3 regions of the Dactylosporangium sp. CA-152071 genome follow, and region 2 is predicted to be linked to each of the others. Evidence: predicted binding sites of a transcription regulator. Region 2 holds the regulator's gene; each other region holds the start of a gene.
The links. Region 2 encodes HrcA, which represses chaperone genes, less so after heat shock. Its sites were predicted from a motif close to GGTTNGCACNCTCNNNNNGAGNGTGCNAACC; they were not measured.
Positions count from the first base shown of each region.

Region 1 (5,156 bases), 2.2 Mb from region 2:
CGGCAAGAACACCGCCTGGGCCGACAGCGCGACGGACGAGCCCGCGGTCGGCGGCCTGTCGGCGTTCGGCGTGGAGGTGGTCCGCGAGCTGAACCGGCTCGGCATGATGGCCGACCTGTCGCACGTGGCCCCCGAGACGATGCACGCGGCGCTCGACGTGTCCACGGCGCCGGCGTTCTTCTCGCACTCCTCCGCCCGCGCCCTGTGCGACCACCCGCGCAACGTCCCCGACGACGTCCTCACCCGGGTCCGCGACACCGGCGGCGTGGTGATGGTGACGTTCGTGCCGTTCTTCCTCAACGAGACCTGCCGCCAGTGGGGCGACGAGCTCGTCCGCATGGAGGACGCCATCCCCGCCGAGTACGGCTCCCAGGAGTTCGAACGCCTGCAGCGCGACTGGATCGCCGCCAACCCCTGCCCCCCGTCCACCGTCCGCGACGTCGCCGACCACGTGGAGCACGTCCGCGACGTCGCCGGCATCACCGCGGTCGGCATAGGCGGCGACTTCGACGGTACGGAAGTCCTGCCCACCGGCCTCCACGACGTGTCGACGTACCAGTCCCTGTTCGAGGAACTGCGGACCCGCGGCTGGTCCGACGCCGACCTGCGCCGCCTGGGCTGGGAGAACACACTGCGCGTCCTGCGCGACACCTGCGGCTGACCCCACACCCCGCCATGATCGAAGGACGGATCCGGCCGCCCGCACAACCAGATCCGTCCTTCGATCATGGCTGGAGGACGGAGACGCCACGGCACCGTGCTGATCACGGCAGGCAAACCACAGACAAGAACGCAGCCCGGCCCAGCCGACCACGGCGAATCGCCGCGGGGCCGACCAGCGCCGGGGCGACAAACACCGAGCGGAATCGCGACCGGGCCGACCAACCGCCAGAGGAAGGCGGCCAACCACAGGCAGAAGAACCACGGTTGGGCCGACCAGACGCCGGAGGACGGCCGACCACAGGCGGAATCGCCCGGTCAGAGAGGGCCCCGGTCAGACGCCGAGCGGCGGAGACGGCCCGCCGCGCAACAAACCGTCAGCGACGGGCGGGGCCAGCGGCCGACCGTCAGCGCCGGGGCTGGAGCCAGCGGCAAACCGTCAGTGGCGGGGCTGAGGCCCGCGGCAAACCGTCAGTGGCGGGTCGGAAGTGTGTGGACAGCAAGAAGGGCAGGCCCGGAACGGGCCTGCCCTTCTTGGAAGAGCTGGACTCAGAAGTCCATGTCGCCGCCGCCGGGGGCGCCCGCGGGGGCCGGGGTCTTCTCCGGCTTGTCCGCGACCACTGCCTCGGTGGTGAGGAAGAGCGCCGCGATCGAGGCGGCGTTCTGCAGGGCGGAGCGGGTGACCTTGGCCGGGTCGATGATGCCCTCGGCCAGGAGGTTCACGTAGTCGCCGCTGGCGGCGTTGAGGCCCCAGCCGGCGTCCAGGTTGCGGACCTTCTCGACCACGACGCCGCCCTCGAGGCCGGCGTTCACGGCGATCTGGCGCAGCGGCGCGTCAAGGGCGACCTTGACGATGTTGGCGCCGGTGGCCTCGTCGCCGACCAGGTCCAGCTTGTCGAAGGCCGACTTGCCGGCCTGGACGAGCGCGACGCCACCGCCGGGGACGATGCCCTCCTCGACGGCCGCCTTCGCGTTGCGCACGGCGTCCTCGATGCGGTGCTTGCGCTCCTTGAGCTCGACCTCGGTGGCCGCGCCGACCTTGATGACCGCGACACCGCCGGCGAGCTTCGCCAGGCGCTCCTGCAGCTTCTCGCGGTCGTAGTCCGAGTCCGACTTCTCGATCTCGGCACGGATCTGCGCCACCCGGCCGTTGATGCCCTCGGCGTCGCCGGAGCCCTCGACGATGGTGGTCTCGTCCTTGGTGATGACGACCTTGCGGGCCTTGCCGAGCAGGTCGAGCGACGCGTTCTCCAGCTTGAGACCGACGGTCTCGGAGATGACCTGACCGCCGGTCAGGATCGCGATGTCGGTCAGCATGGCCTTGCGGCGGTCGCCGAAGCCCGGGGCCTTGACGGCGACGGACTTGAACGTGCCACGGATCTTGTTCACGATCAGGGTCGCGAGGGCCTCGCCCTCGACGTCCTCGGAGATGATCGCGAGGGGCTTGCCGGACTGCATGACCTTCTCCAGCACCGGGAGGAGGTCCTTCACCGCGGAGATCTTCGACTCGACGATGAGGATGTACGGGTCGTCGAGGACCGTCTCCATCCGCTCGGTGTCGGTGACGAAGTACGGCGAGATGTAGCCCTTGTCGAAGCGCATGCCCTCGGTGAGCTCCAGCTCGAGCCCGAAGGTGTTGCTCTCCTCGACGGTGATGACGCCTTCCTTGCCGACCTTGTCCATCGCCTCGGCGATGATCTCGCCGACGGTGGAGTCACCGGCGGAGATCGAGGCCGTGGAGGCGATCTGCTCCTTGGTCTCGACGTCCTTGGCAAGGTTGGCCAGCTCCGACGCGACGGACGCGACGGCGGCCTCGATGCCGCGCTTCAGCGCCATCGGGTTGGCACCCGCGGCGACGTTGCGCAGACCTTCACGGACCAGCGCCTGGGCGAGGACGGTCGCGGTCGTCGTGCCGTCACCGGCGACGTCGTCCGTCTTCTTCGCGACCTCCTTGACCAGCTCGGCGCCGATCTTCTCGTAGGGGTCCTCGAGCTCGATCTCCTTGGCGATGCTCACACCATCGTTGGTGATGGTGGGCGCGCCCCACTTCTTCTCGAGGACGACGTTGCGGCCCTTGGGGCCCAGCGTCACCTTGACGGCGTCGGCGAGGGTGTTCATGCCCCGCTCGAGGCCGCGGCGCGCTTCCTCGTCGAACGCGATAATCTTGGCCATTCGGCGTTGTCCTCCTGGACACTCCGGCTACGCCTCGCGACCCACGTGGGGCCGGCGGCTCACCGCCTGCTTTCGCACCTTCAAGGACCCAGCGGGATCCTCAATGGTCGGGCCGGATGAGCCCGCGACGACCAGCCCCTCGACGCTCCCGCGCCCAGGCGCTGCACCGCCCCGACCGTTGGCACTCACCTGTTGCGAGTGCCAACTCCTGTTTAGCACTCTGGCCCGTCGAGTGCAAGCAAACCCGAGGTGACGGCCAGGGTGGTCGAAGCGTGCAAACACCTACAAATCAGGCATGAATGGCACGAACAATGGCGGAAAAGACGCAGGGCACCGTTCCTCATCAATGAGGACGGTGCCCCGGCGGGGGTGGACGAACGATCTGTCAGGCGAGGTGACGAACCTTCTCGGCCTGCGGGCCCTTCTGGCCCTGCGCGATCTCGAACTCGACGCGCTGTCCGTCTTCCAGCGATTTGTAGCCATCCATCTCGATCGCGGAGAAGTGGACGAAGACGTCCTGCCCCCCGTCGACCGCGATGAAGCCATAGCCCTTTTCGCTGTTGAACCACTTGACGGTGCCCTGTGCCACGGTGCACTTCCTCTGCTTTCGGTCCCTCTTCGTACTCCGGCTGGCTGTGGGGACCAGCCTTGAGGTCCTCGGCCGGCACGCCGGGCCATGAGCGTGGCACCGGCGCGAGGATCGACGACCGAAACGGACGGTACACGAGATAACCCGAGACCCGACAGCCCCAAATCGGACAGCAAGGTCACGGTTCATGCGCACGCAAAAGGTTTCCGATGGGACCTTTCTTGAGCGGTCCGACAAATGCCAGCGCATCGTCAGGCGTCGAATCGTACCGGTAAAGAATAAGCAAAATGTCAGACGAATGTGGATGGAAGCGCCGATCTTGCGGTTGTGCCAGGAAGCCGTGACTGGAACCACGCAACCGCCCACAACCGCAAGATCGGCCTACTTCCGCACTGCTTCCGTGCCCGCGGAAGGTGCGGACGTCAACTCGCGGAGCTTCCGCAAGGGTGACAGAACGAGCGGCACCACCGATACCAGCATTCCGGCGCATGCCACCCAGATGGTCTCGTGCACGCCGATGGCAGTGCCGAGCACGCCGCCGACGAGCCCGCCGATCGGCATCGTGCCCCAGACGATGAACCGCATCGTGGCGTTCATCCGGCCGAGCAGGTCGTCGGGCGTGATCGTCTGCCGGAAGCTGACCTGGGTCACGTTGTAGACCACGACGCCGATGCCGAAGACGATGCTGCCCGCCGCCGCGAGCCACAGCCGCCAGTCGTCGCGCGCGAACGGCACCAGCAGCTCGCCGAGGGACGCGGCGAGCATCGAGATCCACATCGCCGGCCCCTGCCCGAACCAGCGCACGAACGGCCCGACCAGGAACGCGCCGGCCAGCGCGCCGAACCCGGTGACGCTGAACCACAGGCCGATGACCGCCGGCGACAGGGCGAGGTCCCGGGCGAAGTAGACGATCAGCATCGCGCCGTACATGGAGCCGAAGAAGTTGCCGGTGCCCGTGCACATGGAGATCGCCCGCAGCAGCCGGTTGCCCACGACGAACCGGAGACCCTCCAGGATCTCCCGGCCGAGGTGTGCGTCGGGCTTGCGGGCCGGGCGCTCCTCGATCTTGCGGATCCGCCACAGGAACAGCGCCGACAGCACGTAGCTGGCCGCGTCGGTGGCGAGGGCGAGCGGGCCGCCGAGCACCTTGACCAGGCCGCCGGCGACGCTCGGGCCGCCGATCTGGGAGGTGGAGCGCACCATCTCCAGGATCGCGTTGCCCTCGACCAGGCGGTCCTTGCCGACCAGGAACGGCAGGTAGCTCTGATACCCCACGTCGAAGAAGACCGTGCACACCCCGCAGAGCAGGCCCACCACGTACAGCTGCGGCATCCGCAACGTGTCGCTCCACCACGCCAGCGGCACGGAGGCGAGCAGGACCGCCCGCAGGAGGTCGGCGACGATCATCGTCTCGCGCCGCCGCAGCCGGTCCACGAGAGCCCCGGCGGGCAGTCCGACCAGCAGGAACGCGGCGGTCTCGCAGGCCGCCAGGATCCCGACCTCCAGCGCGGTCGCGTCGAGCGTGAGCACGGCGACGAGCGGGAGCGCGAGCAGGGTCACCTGGGTGCCGACCTGGCTGATGGTGTCGGCGGTGAAGAGCAGCCGGAAGTCGTGATCGCGGAGCAGGCCCAGTCTCACGGACCCACTGTCGATGACCGATTGGGAAAAGTCAATCGCTAGACTCGGACGATGCGGCGACCAGCGACCGACGCGGAGGCCAAGGCACTCGCCTCCG
Region 1 is NZ_JBNJMZ010000001.1:5,316,295-5,321,450, forward strand. It holds gene ACQEVZ_RS23755 (dipeptidase) at 1-661, shown strand, start outside; gene groL (chaperonin GroEL) at 1,210-2,832, opposite strand; gene ACQEVZ_RS23765 (cold-shock protein) at 3,218-3,421, opposite strand; gene ACQEVZ_RS23770 (MFS transporter) at 3,803-5,059, opposite strand; gene ACQEVZ_RS23775 (helix-turn-helix domain-containing protein) at 5,111-5,156, shown strand, end outside.
Region 1: the regulator HrcA is predicted to act here: its motif matches at 3,009-3,039, upstream of groL (chaperonin GroEL).

Region 2 (5,156 bases):
TCGCCCTGGCCCTGGCCCCTCGCGGCATCGCCGTCAACGCGGTCGCCCCGGGCTTCGTCGCCACCGACATGGGCAACGCCGTCATGGCCACCGGCGACGGCGACGCGATCCGCGCGCAGAGCCCGTTCAACCGGGTCGCCCGGCCCGAGGAGGTCGCCGAGGCGGTGCTGTTCCTCGCGGGCTCGGAATGGTCCTCGGGCGCCGTCCTCGACCTGAACGGCGCCTCCTACTTCCGCTGAGCGGTCCTCACCAGCGGCCGAGGCGGACCGACAGGGCGGCCAGGGCGGCGGCGCCCGCCGTCGACGTGCGCAGGACCTCGGGGCCCAGGCGCACCGGGACGGCGTCGGGGAACGCGGCGAGCTCCTCCGGTGCGATGCCGCCCTCGGGGCCGACGACCAGGGTGATGTCGCCGTCGAGAGGGACGGTCGACAGCGGTTCCGACGCCTCCTCGTGCAACAGCAGGACGGTGCCGGTGAGGGAGAGCTGCTTCGTGGTCCGCGCGTCGGTGACCTCGGGCAGCCAGGCGCGGCGGGACTGCTTGACCGCCTCGCGGACCGTGGACCGCCACCGTTCGACCGGCTTGGCGTCCTTCCACCGCGCGATGCTGCGGGCGGCCTGCCACGGGACGATCCGGTCGACGCCGAGCTCCGTCATCAGCTGCACGGCCAGCTCCGCCCGCTCCCCCTTCGCGATCCCCTGCACCACGGTGATCCTCGGGTCGGGCGCGGGGACCTGCTTCAGTTCGCCGAGGTCGAGATCGAGCGCACCCTTGTGCGCCGCCGCGACCACCGCCTGCCGCAGGCCGCCGCGGCCGTCGCAGAGCAGGAGCGCCTCACCGGGCGAGAGCCGCTGCACGTTGGCCGCGTGATGCCCCTCGGGCCCGTCGAGCCGCCAGTGGTCCCCGACAGGAAGATCGGGGACCAGGAAGAGCGGAAGGCTCACGCGTGTCCGTTGAACGCGTCGCGCACCCGGGAGAAGAAGCCGCCCTGCTTGGACAGCTCGGCGACCTCCTCGCCGCGGGTGCGGGCGAAGTCGCGCAGCAGCTTCTCCTGCTCCGGCTCCAGCCGCGTCGGGGTGCGCACGTCGAGGTGGACGTGCAGGTCACCGCGGCCGGTGCCGCGCAGGTGCGGGACGCCCTTGCCGCGGATGCGCAGCGTCTGGTTGGGCTGGGTGCCGGCCTTGACGTCGACCGTCTCCTCGCCGTCGAGGGTCTTGATCGTCAGCCGGGTGCCGAGGGCCGCCGCCGTCATCGGGACGGTGACCCGGCAGTGCAGGTCGTCGTCCTTGCGGGAATACACGTCGTGCGGGCGCTCGTGGATCTCGACGTAGAGGTCCCCGGGCGGGCCGCCGCCGGGGCCGACCTCGCCCTGCTGGGCGAGGCGGATGCGCATGCCGTCCTCGACCCCGGACGGGATCTTCACGGTCAGCGTGCGGCGGGTGCGGACCCGGCCGTCGCCGCCGCACGTCGCGCACGGGTGCGGGATGACGGTGCCGAAGCCCTGGCAGGCCGAGCACGGCCGGGCCGAGACGACCTGGCCGAGGAACGTGCGCTGCACCGACTGGACCTCGCCGCGACCGCCGCAGATCTCGCAGGTGGTCGGGTGGGTGTTGGGCGCGGTGCCGGCGCCGGTGCAGGTGCTGCACACGACGGCGGTGTCGACGGTGATCGGCGCCTCGACACCGAACGCGGTCTCGTGCAGGTCGAGGTCCAGCCGCAGGATCGCGTCGGCGCCCGGCCGGATCCGCGGGCGAGGCCCGCGGCTGGCGGTCGTGCCGAAGAACGCGTCCATGATGTCCTGGAACCCTACGAACGCCCCGCCCTGCGGGCCGGCCCCGCCGCCACCGGGCGCGAGCGGGTCGCCGCCGAGGTCGACCATCTCCCGCTTACGCGGGTCGGACAGCACCTCGTAGGCCGCGTTGATCTCCTTGAACTTCTCCTGTGCCACAGGATCGGGATTGACGTCCGGGTGGAACTCGCGCGCCAGCCGCCGGTAAGCGCGCTTGATCTCGTCGGCCGTGGAGTCCCGTTTGACACCGAGAATTCCGTAGTAGTCCTTCGCCACTGAGTCCTATGCCCCTGACTCGTCCATGAGGTTCAACCTTGTCCCAGCAGATCGCCGACGTAGCGTGCCACGGCACGCACCGTGGCGATGTTTCCGGGGTAGTCCATCCGCGTCGGCCCGAGCACACCCATGCCGCCCACCACGATGGAGCCCGGCCCATAGCCGGTCGCCACGATCGACGCGCTGCGCAGGTCCTCGATCTCGTTCTCGTCGCCGATGCGGACCCGGGTCATGCTCGGCTCGACCTCGCCGAAGAGCTTGAGCAGGATGACCTCCTCCTCGAGCGCCTCGAGGATCGGCCGCAGCGAACCCTGGAAGTCCAGCAGGCCGCCGCGGGCCAGGTTGGCGGTGCCGGCGAGCGCGATCCGCTCCTCGGTGCGCTCGACCAGGGTCTCCAGCAGGACGGTCGACAGGACGGTCATCGGCGGGCGCAGGCTCGGCCCGGACTCCTCGACGAGCGCCTGGACGAGTGGCGGGGTGTCCACGAGGCGCTTGCCGACGAGCTTCTCGTTGATTCTGCGGCGCAGCTCGGTGACGTCGTCGGCGAGGATCGGGCCGGGCAGGTCGACCATCCGCTGCTCGACCCGGCCGGTCTCGGCGATCATGACCACCATCAGCCGGGTGGTGGACAGCGGCACCAGCTCGAAGTGGCGCACGCTGGCCCGCGACAGGCTCGGATACTGCACGACGGCGACCTGCCGGGTCAGCTGCGCGAGCAGCCGCACGGTGCGGTGCACGACGTCGTCGAGGTCGACGGCGCCGATCAGGAACCGCTCGATCGCCCGGCGCTCGGCGGGGCTCAGCGGCTTGACGCGGGACAGCTTGTCGACGAAGAGCCGGTAGCCGGCGTCGGTGGGCACGCGACCGGCGCTCGTGTGCGGCTGCCGGATATAGCCCTCCTCCTCGAGGACGGCCATGTCGTTGCGGACCGTCGCCGGCGAGACCCGCAGGTTGTGCCGCTCGACGAGGGCCTTGCTCCCGACGGGCTCCTGGGTGGCGACGTAGTCCTCGACGATGGCACGCAGGACCTCGAGCTTGCGCTCGTCGAGAGCCATGCGCACCTCCTCGAGAAACTGGCACTCCCACTTTGTGAGTGCCAGTCTACGTCGCCCGCGCCGCCCACGGAATGATCGTCATGTGTGCGAACCGCCGCTATTGGACTGGTCTGCGCCAAGTTTGTCCAAAGAAGTCATGCCACGTCGCTGGCGATAGTTGATCGGTACCCCTACCGTGGCCCCCATGAGTGAACCACCTCGCCCCGGGGAGTACGGCGTGCCGCAGGACCCCAACAACCCCTATTCGATGCCGGGCGGGGCACAGTATCCGCCGCCGGGCCCGGACTACGGCCAGCAGCCGCCGGTCTCCGGTGGAGGTTACCCGCCGCCGACCAGCGGCGCGGGCTACCAGGACCCGAACGCCTACCAGCAGGGCGGTTACCAGCAGCCCGGTGGCTACCAGCAGCCCGGCGGTTACCAGCAGCCGGGTCAGTACGGATACCAGCAGCCCGGTGGATACCCCGGCGCCGGCCCGGTCGGCTACGCGAACAGCGACGAGAAGACCTGGGCCCTGATCGCGCACTTCGGTGGCATCTTCATCGGCTTCATCGCCCCGCTCATCGCGCTGCTGGCCAAGGGCAACGAGTCGCCCACGGTCAAGGCGCACGCCAACGAGGCGCTGAACTTCCACATCACGTGGGGCATCATCCTGTTCGTGGGCGCCCTGCTGTCGGTGTGCACCTTCGGCCTCACGCTCATCGTGCCGTGGATCGTCATCGTCGTGTTCGCGATCATCGCGGGCATGAAGGCCAACGGCGGCGAGCTGTACCGCTACCCGATGACGTACCGCTTCATCAAGTAAGGCATCCGATCGTTCGAGGGGCGGCCATCGAGCCGCCCCTCGCCATGTCCGGCCCCTCTGAGTTCAGGTCAGGGCAGGTCAGGTCAGGTCGCGGGCCACGGCGTCCGCGAGCAGGCGGCCACGCAGCGTGAGCACGGCCCGGCCCTCGGCGAACGGACCGGCCTCCAGCAGCCCGTCATCGAGGCAGCGGCGGGCGCCCTCCAGCGCCGGCGGCTCCAGGACGGCCAGGGGCAGGCCCGAGGCGAGCCGGATCCGCAGCAGCACGTCCTCGAAGCGCCGCTCCTCCTCGGTCAGCACCTCCCGCGCGTGCCCCGGCGACGCACCGTCGGCGAGGCGCGCCGCGTACGTGTGCGGGTGCTTCACGTTCCACCACCGCACCCCCCGCACGTGGCTGTGCGCGCCGGGCCCGAGGCCCCACCAGTCGCCGCCGCGCCAGTAGAGCTCGTTGTGCCGGCAGGGCGAGTCGCGGGACCAGTTCGACACCTCGTACCACGTCATCCCGGCCTCCGTCAGGGCCTGCTCGGCGGCGAGGTAGCGGTCGGCGGCCACGTCGTCGTCCGGGTACGGCAGCTCACCGCGGCGCATGCGGGCCGCCAGCCGGGTCCCGTCCTCGACGATCAGGGCATACGCGCTCACGTGGTCCACGCCCGAGCCGATCACGGTGCGCAGGGACGCCGCGAAGTCCTCGGGGCGCTCGCCGGGCGTGCCGTAGATCAGGTCCAGGTTGACCCGCTCGAACCCGGCCGCGTGCGCCTCCGCGACCGCCGCCGCCGGCCGCCCGGGGGTGTGCCGGCGGTCGAGCACCGCCAGGACGCCCGGCGCGACGGACTGCATGCCCAGGGAGATCCGGTTGAACCCGGCCGCACGCAGGTGCCGCAGCCCCGCCGCGTCGACGGACTCCGGGTTGGCCTCCGTGGTGACCTCGGCGTCGCCGGCGAGGCCCCAGGTGCGGTCGATGCCGTCGAGGATGCGGGCCAGCTCCGCCGGCGGCAGCAGCGTCGGCGTGCCGCCACCGAAGAAGACCGTGTCGACCCGCGGCGGCGCGACCACCTTGGCGGCCAGGGCCAGCTCATCGAGGACCTGCTCGGCATAGCCGGCGCTCAGGACGCCCTCGTCGGCGGTGTACGTGTTGAAGTCGCAGTACCCGCAGCGGGACGCGCAGAACGGGACGTGGACGTAGACCCCGAACCCCGCCTCCCCCGCCGCGTCGGCGACCCCGTCGGGCAGCGCGCCGTC
Region 2 is NZ_JBNJMZ010000001.1:7,541,747-7,546,902, reverse strand. It holds gene ACQEVZ_RS33975 (SDR family NAD(P)-dependent oxidoreductase) at 1-239, shown strand, start outside; gene ACQEVZ_RS33970 (16S rRNA (uracil(1498)-N(3))-methyltransferase) at 247-942, opposite strand; gene dnaJ (molecular chaperone DnaJ) at 939-2,063, opposite strand; gene hrcA (heat-inducible transcriptional repressor HrcA) at 2,096-3,118, opposite strand; gene ACQEVZ_RS33955 (DUF4870 domain-containing protein) at 3,303-3,920, shown strand; gene hemW (radical SAM family heme chaperone HemW) at 3,999-5,156, opposite strand, start outside.

Region 3 (5,156 bases), 660 kb from region 2:
AGCGCGCCGTTCCGTTTGCTGAGCACGGCTCCAGTCTGCGCCGCGCACCACCACCCACCAAGGGCGGTAATCGATCCATAAGGAAGAAGGGCCCGGTCACAGGACCGGGCCCTTCTTCCGACGCTCAGAACTCAGAAGCCCGGGCCGTGCGAGTGGCCGTGGCCGTGCCCGTGGCCGTGACCGCCACCGGCGGCGGGCTCGGGGGCGACCGGCTTGTCCACGACCAGGCTCTCGGTCGTGAGCAGCAGGCCGGCGATCGAGGCGGCGTTGGAGACCGCGCTGTGGGTCACCTTCACCGGGTCGACGATGCCGGACTTGACCAGGTCGACGTATTCGCCGGTGGCGGCGTCGAGGCCGTGGCCGAAGTCGAGCGCGGCGACCTTGCCGACGACGACGTAACCGTCGAAGCCGGCGTTCTGCGCGATCCAGCGCAGCGGCTCGACGAGCGCCTTGCGCACGATCGAGACGCCGACCTTCTCCTCGCCGGTCAGGCCGAGGTCGCCGTCGAGGACCGGGAGCACCTGGGCCAGGGCGGCGCCGCCGCCGGGGACGATGCCCTCCTGGACCGCGGCCTTGGTCGCGGAGATCGCGTCCTCGATGCGGTGCTTGCGCTCCTTCATCTCGACCTCGGTGGCGGCGCCGGCCTTGATGACCGCGACCCCACCGGCGAGCTTGGCGACCCGCTCGTTGAGCTTCTCCTTGTCCCAGTCGGAGTCGGAGGCCTCGATCTCCTTGCGGAGCTGCTCGACCCGCCCGGAGACCTCGCTCTGCTCGCCGGCGCCGTCGACGATCGTGGTGAGCTCCTTGCCCACGACGACGCGCCGGGCCTTGCCGAGGACCTCGGTGCCGACCGACTCGAGCTTGTAGCCCAGCTCGGGGGCGACGAGCTCGGCGCCGGTGAGGATCGAGATGTCCTGGAGCATCGCCTTGCGCCGGTCACCGAAGCCGGGCGCCTTGACCGCGACGACCTTGAAGGTCTTGCGGATGGCGTTGACCACCAGGGTCGACAGGGCCTGGCCCTCGACGTCCTCGGCGATGATCAGCAGCGGCTTGTTGTCCTTGACGATCTGCTCCAGCAGCGGCAGCAGCTCCTCGATGGCGGCGATCTTCTGGGTGGTGACGAGGACGTAGGTGTCCTCGAGCACCGCCTCCTGCGACTCCACGTCGGTCACGAAGTGCGGGGAGATGTAGCCCTTGTCGAACTGCATGCCCTCGGTGACCTCGAGCTCGGTCGTGAGGGTCGAGCCCTCCTCGACCGTGATGACGCCGTCGCGGCCGACGCGCTCCATCGCGGAGGCGATCAGGTCGCCGATGGTGGCGTCCTGCGCGGAGATGGTGGCGACCTGGGCGATCTCGGTGTGGCTGGCGACCGGGGTCGCCTTCTCCTTGAGCGCCTTGACGACGGCGGCCGTCGCCTGGTCGATGCCGCGCTTGATGCCCGCCGGGTTGGTGCCGGCGGTCACGTTGCGCAGGCCCTCGCGGACCAGCGCCTGGGCCAGCACGGTGGCGGTGGTGGTGCCGTCGCCGGCGACGTCGTTGGTCTTGGTGGCGACCTCTTTGACCAGCTGGGCGCCGAGGTTCTCATAGGGGTTGGCGAGCTCGATCTCTTTCGCGATCGTCACGCCGTCGTTGGTGATCGTCGGGGCACCGAACTTCTTGTCCAGGACGACGTTGCGACCGCGCGGGCCGAGCGTGACCTTGACCGTGTCGGCCAGGTGGTTGACGCCGTGCTCCAGCAGGTGCCGCGCATCGTCGGAGAAGCTCAGGATCTTCGCCATGCGTGTGATGTCCCTTCAAAGCGACACCGCCCCGGCCGCAGCGCTCCTGCGCACGGATCCGGGGCGGTGGCCACTGATCTACTTGGTCTGGGTCACTTCTCGATGACCGCGAGGACGTCACGGGCGGAGAGCACGAGGTACTCCTGGCCGCCCCACTTGACCTCGGTGCCGCCGTACTTCGAGTAGATGACGGTGTCGCCGACCTTGACGTCGATCGGGACCCGGTTGCCCTTGTCGTCGATGCGACCGGGGCCCACAGCCTGGACGGTGCCCTCCTGGGGCTTCTCCTTGGCGGTGTCCGGGATGACGATGCCCGAGGCGGTGGTCGTCTCAGCCTCGTTGGCCTGGACCAGGATGCGGTCCTCGAGCGGCTTGATCGCAACCTTCGTCGCGGTAGTCACGGGCATACCCTCCTGGGGTATCGATTTCTTACGCTATCGAGTGCCCGGTGAAGCCGTCGTCGCGGGTGCCGGCTCCAGCCGGTTGGCTGGCACTCTCATGTCGAGGGTGCTAATCGGAGGTTATGTCGCTGGCTAGCACTCCGTCAAGGAGAGTGCCAAACACGCCACGAAATCACCCGTCGTCGGCTACGCGACGGACAGCGGCCCGACATCACATACCGATCTACGCTCACCTGTATGAAGAGGCTGCTCGGCACGTTGATCGTCGCGACCCTGGCCATGGGGTCCCTCGCCGCCTGCGGCAAGAAGGACGGCGGCGACGTTGCCGCGGAGGCCAGCAACGGCCCCTCGAACTCGGCCGAGTTCGGCGAGGGCCCCGGCGGCGCCTCGGCGTCGCCCGGCGGTGGGGGCACCGGCGGGACCGGCGGCACCCAGGATCCGGTCGCGGACAAGAGCGCCGCCGGACCCACCTATCCGGGTGACGCCAAGGGCTACTGCCAGGCCGCCGTGTCCGCCTGGACCAAGAACGACATGAACCGGATCAAGCAGCTCGCGAGCAGCGGCGCCGTGTCCAACTTCCAGTACATCGAGAAGGGCGCCGACCACAACTGGAAGTACGTGAAGAAGGACGGCTCCGAGTGCGTCCTGCGCAACGACCACGGCGACCAGCTCCAGGTCACGATCGACGAGCACAACCTGGGCAAGCCGCAGGCCATCACCGACGTCGTCATCGAGAAGACCGAGTACCCGTCGGACGCGTCCAGCTACGTGCAGAGCTTCGTCAACGCCTGGTACAACGGCAACACCGCCCGGATGGCCAGCTACTCCAGCCAGTCGATCGCCGGCAGCTACGGCGGCAAGAAGGCGCCGCCGAACTGGACCGAGGGCCAGCCCAAGGAGGACAAGGGCGACTACTGGCTCGTGCACGGTTCGTCGAACGCCGGCGACAGCTATACCTTCAAGGTTCGCAAGAGCCTCGGCAAGGCCGGGGGCATCCTAGGGATTTCATAGACGCATGCTCGAACAGGCGATCCAGGCCGCGGCCGCACTCCCTGACGGCGACCCGCTCGCCGCCGCGTCGGCGCTGCGGGCGGCCGGCTTCCCACCCGACCTCGCCGCCGCCGCGCTCACCCAGGTGGCGCTGCGGCGCAAGGCGGTCACGAAGTTCGGCGCCGACGCGGCGGTGATGCACTTCACCCGCGCCGGCCTCGAGCAGGCGACCAGGGCTCCCGTCGCGGCCCGGCGGGCGGCCCGGCTCGCCGCCGCGGGCGCCACCCGGGTCGCGGACCTCGGCTGCGGCATCGGTGCCGACACGATCGCCTTCGCCCGCGCCGGGCTGCGCGTACACGCGGTCGACGCCTCGCCGGAGACGGCCTCGACGGCGTCGGCCAACGTCCACGCGTTGGGGTTGGCGGCCGGTGTACTGGTGGAGGCCCGCGACGCGACCGAGGTGCCCCTCGACGAGGTGGACGCCGTGTTCTGCGACCCCGCCAGGCGCACGTCCGGCGGGCGGCGGGTGTTCGACCCCCGCGCCTACTCGCCGCCGTGGGACTTCGTGGTCGGCCTGGCGGCGCGGGTGCCGATGACGGTGCTGAAGCTCGCGCCCGGCATCGACCACGCGCTGCTGCCGCCCGGCGCGGAAGGGGAATGGGTCTCGGTCGACGGTGACGTGGTCGAGGCCGCCGCCTGGTGCGGCCCCCTCGCGGCCGCTCCCCGCCGCGCGACCCTGTTCCAGGGATCACAGGTCTTCTCGCTGACCGGTTCCGGCACGACCGCCGCACCTGTCGGACAGGTCGGAAATTTCGTGTACGACCCTGACGGGGCGGTGGTGCGGTCGCATCTCGTCGCGGAGTTCGCCGCCACGGTCGACGGCGTCATCGCCGACCCGACCATCGCCTACGTCTACACCGCCTCCGCCGTGCCGACCCCGTTCGGGCGCTGCTACGAGGTGCTCGACCAGCTGCCGGTGGCCCTGAAGCGGCTCCGGGCGGCGCTGCGCGCCCTCGACGTCGGCTCCCTGACGATCCTGAAACGCGGCTCGGCCCTGGACGTGGAGAAGCTGCGCAGGTCGCTGCGCCTGTCTGGCACCCGGCCCGCGGTGATCGCGCTGACCAGGGTCGCCGGCGCCCCCGCCGTCCTCCTGCTGCGGCCCGTCGCTCAGTAGAGCTGCTGCCCCAGGCGCCGCTGGAGGTCGATGAGGACGTCGTCGGCGAGGTCCTCCGGCGGGCGGCGGCCCAGCTGCTCCGTGAGCATCCGCCCCGACTCCCGGCACATGTCCCACGTCACGCGCTCGTGCAGCCACCGCAGCCACTCGACGACGTCGTTGATGAAGAACGCGACGATCTGCTCCGACCCCCGGACCCGCCGCTCCTCCGCCATCACCGTCAGCGCCGCCGCCAGCCGCCGCCGCGGGAAGTCGTGCCCGGCGAGCGCGTCGGCGAACACGTCCGCCCGGTGCCGCGGCGCGGTCGGCGCGACCGTCAGCTTCGGGAACGGCGGATCGCCCGACGTCCACACCTGCGCGCTGCGCGGCACGAACTCCGGCTCCAGCACCACGTCGATCCGCGACGCGTGCCCCGGGTCGTCGACGGCGACGAGCACCCGCGGCTCCACCGAGCTGACCTTCGTCACGAACCGCGACAGCCCCGTCGCCTCCTCCACGCAGAACCGCGCGTCCGGCAGGTCCAGCACCCCGTCGAACACCAGCCGCCCGACCCGCGGCCCCGCCCCCTGCCACAACCTGACCCTGACCAGCCCGACCTGCGGCCTGGCCGCCACCCGCACGTGCCGGTCCGTCGCCGTGATCGGCCCGTCGCCGTCGAACACGGACATGTCCCGGCCGCTGGTGGCGCCCAGGAAGATGTGCCCGAAGCCCAGGTACATCTGGACGGCACCGATCTGCATCTCGCTATTGTGGGCCAGTGGCGAGCAAGGGCACCCCGGCGACCGCACTGTTGGCGCGGCAGAAGATCGTGTT
Region 3 is NZ_JBNJMZ010000001.1:6,884,198-6,889,353, reverse strand. It holds gene ACQEVZ_RS31075 (molybdopterin-dependent oxidoreductase) at 1-26, opposite strand, end outside; gene groL (chaperonin GroEL) at 132-1,778, opposite strand; gene groES (co-chaperone GroES) at 1,871-2,185, opposite strand; gene ACQEVZ_RS31060 (hypothetical protein) at 2,417-3,190, shown strand; gene ACQEVZ_RS31055 (class I SAM-dependent methyltransferase) at 3,195-4,343, shown strand; gene ACQEVZ_RS31050 (hypothetical protein) at 4,337-5,083, opposite strand; gene ybaK (Cys-tRNA(Pro) deacylase) at 5,101-5,156, shown strand, end outside.
Region 3: the regulator HrcA is predicted to act here: its motif matches at 2,264-2,294, upstream of groES (co-chaperone GroES).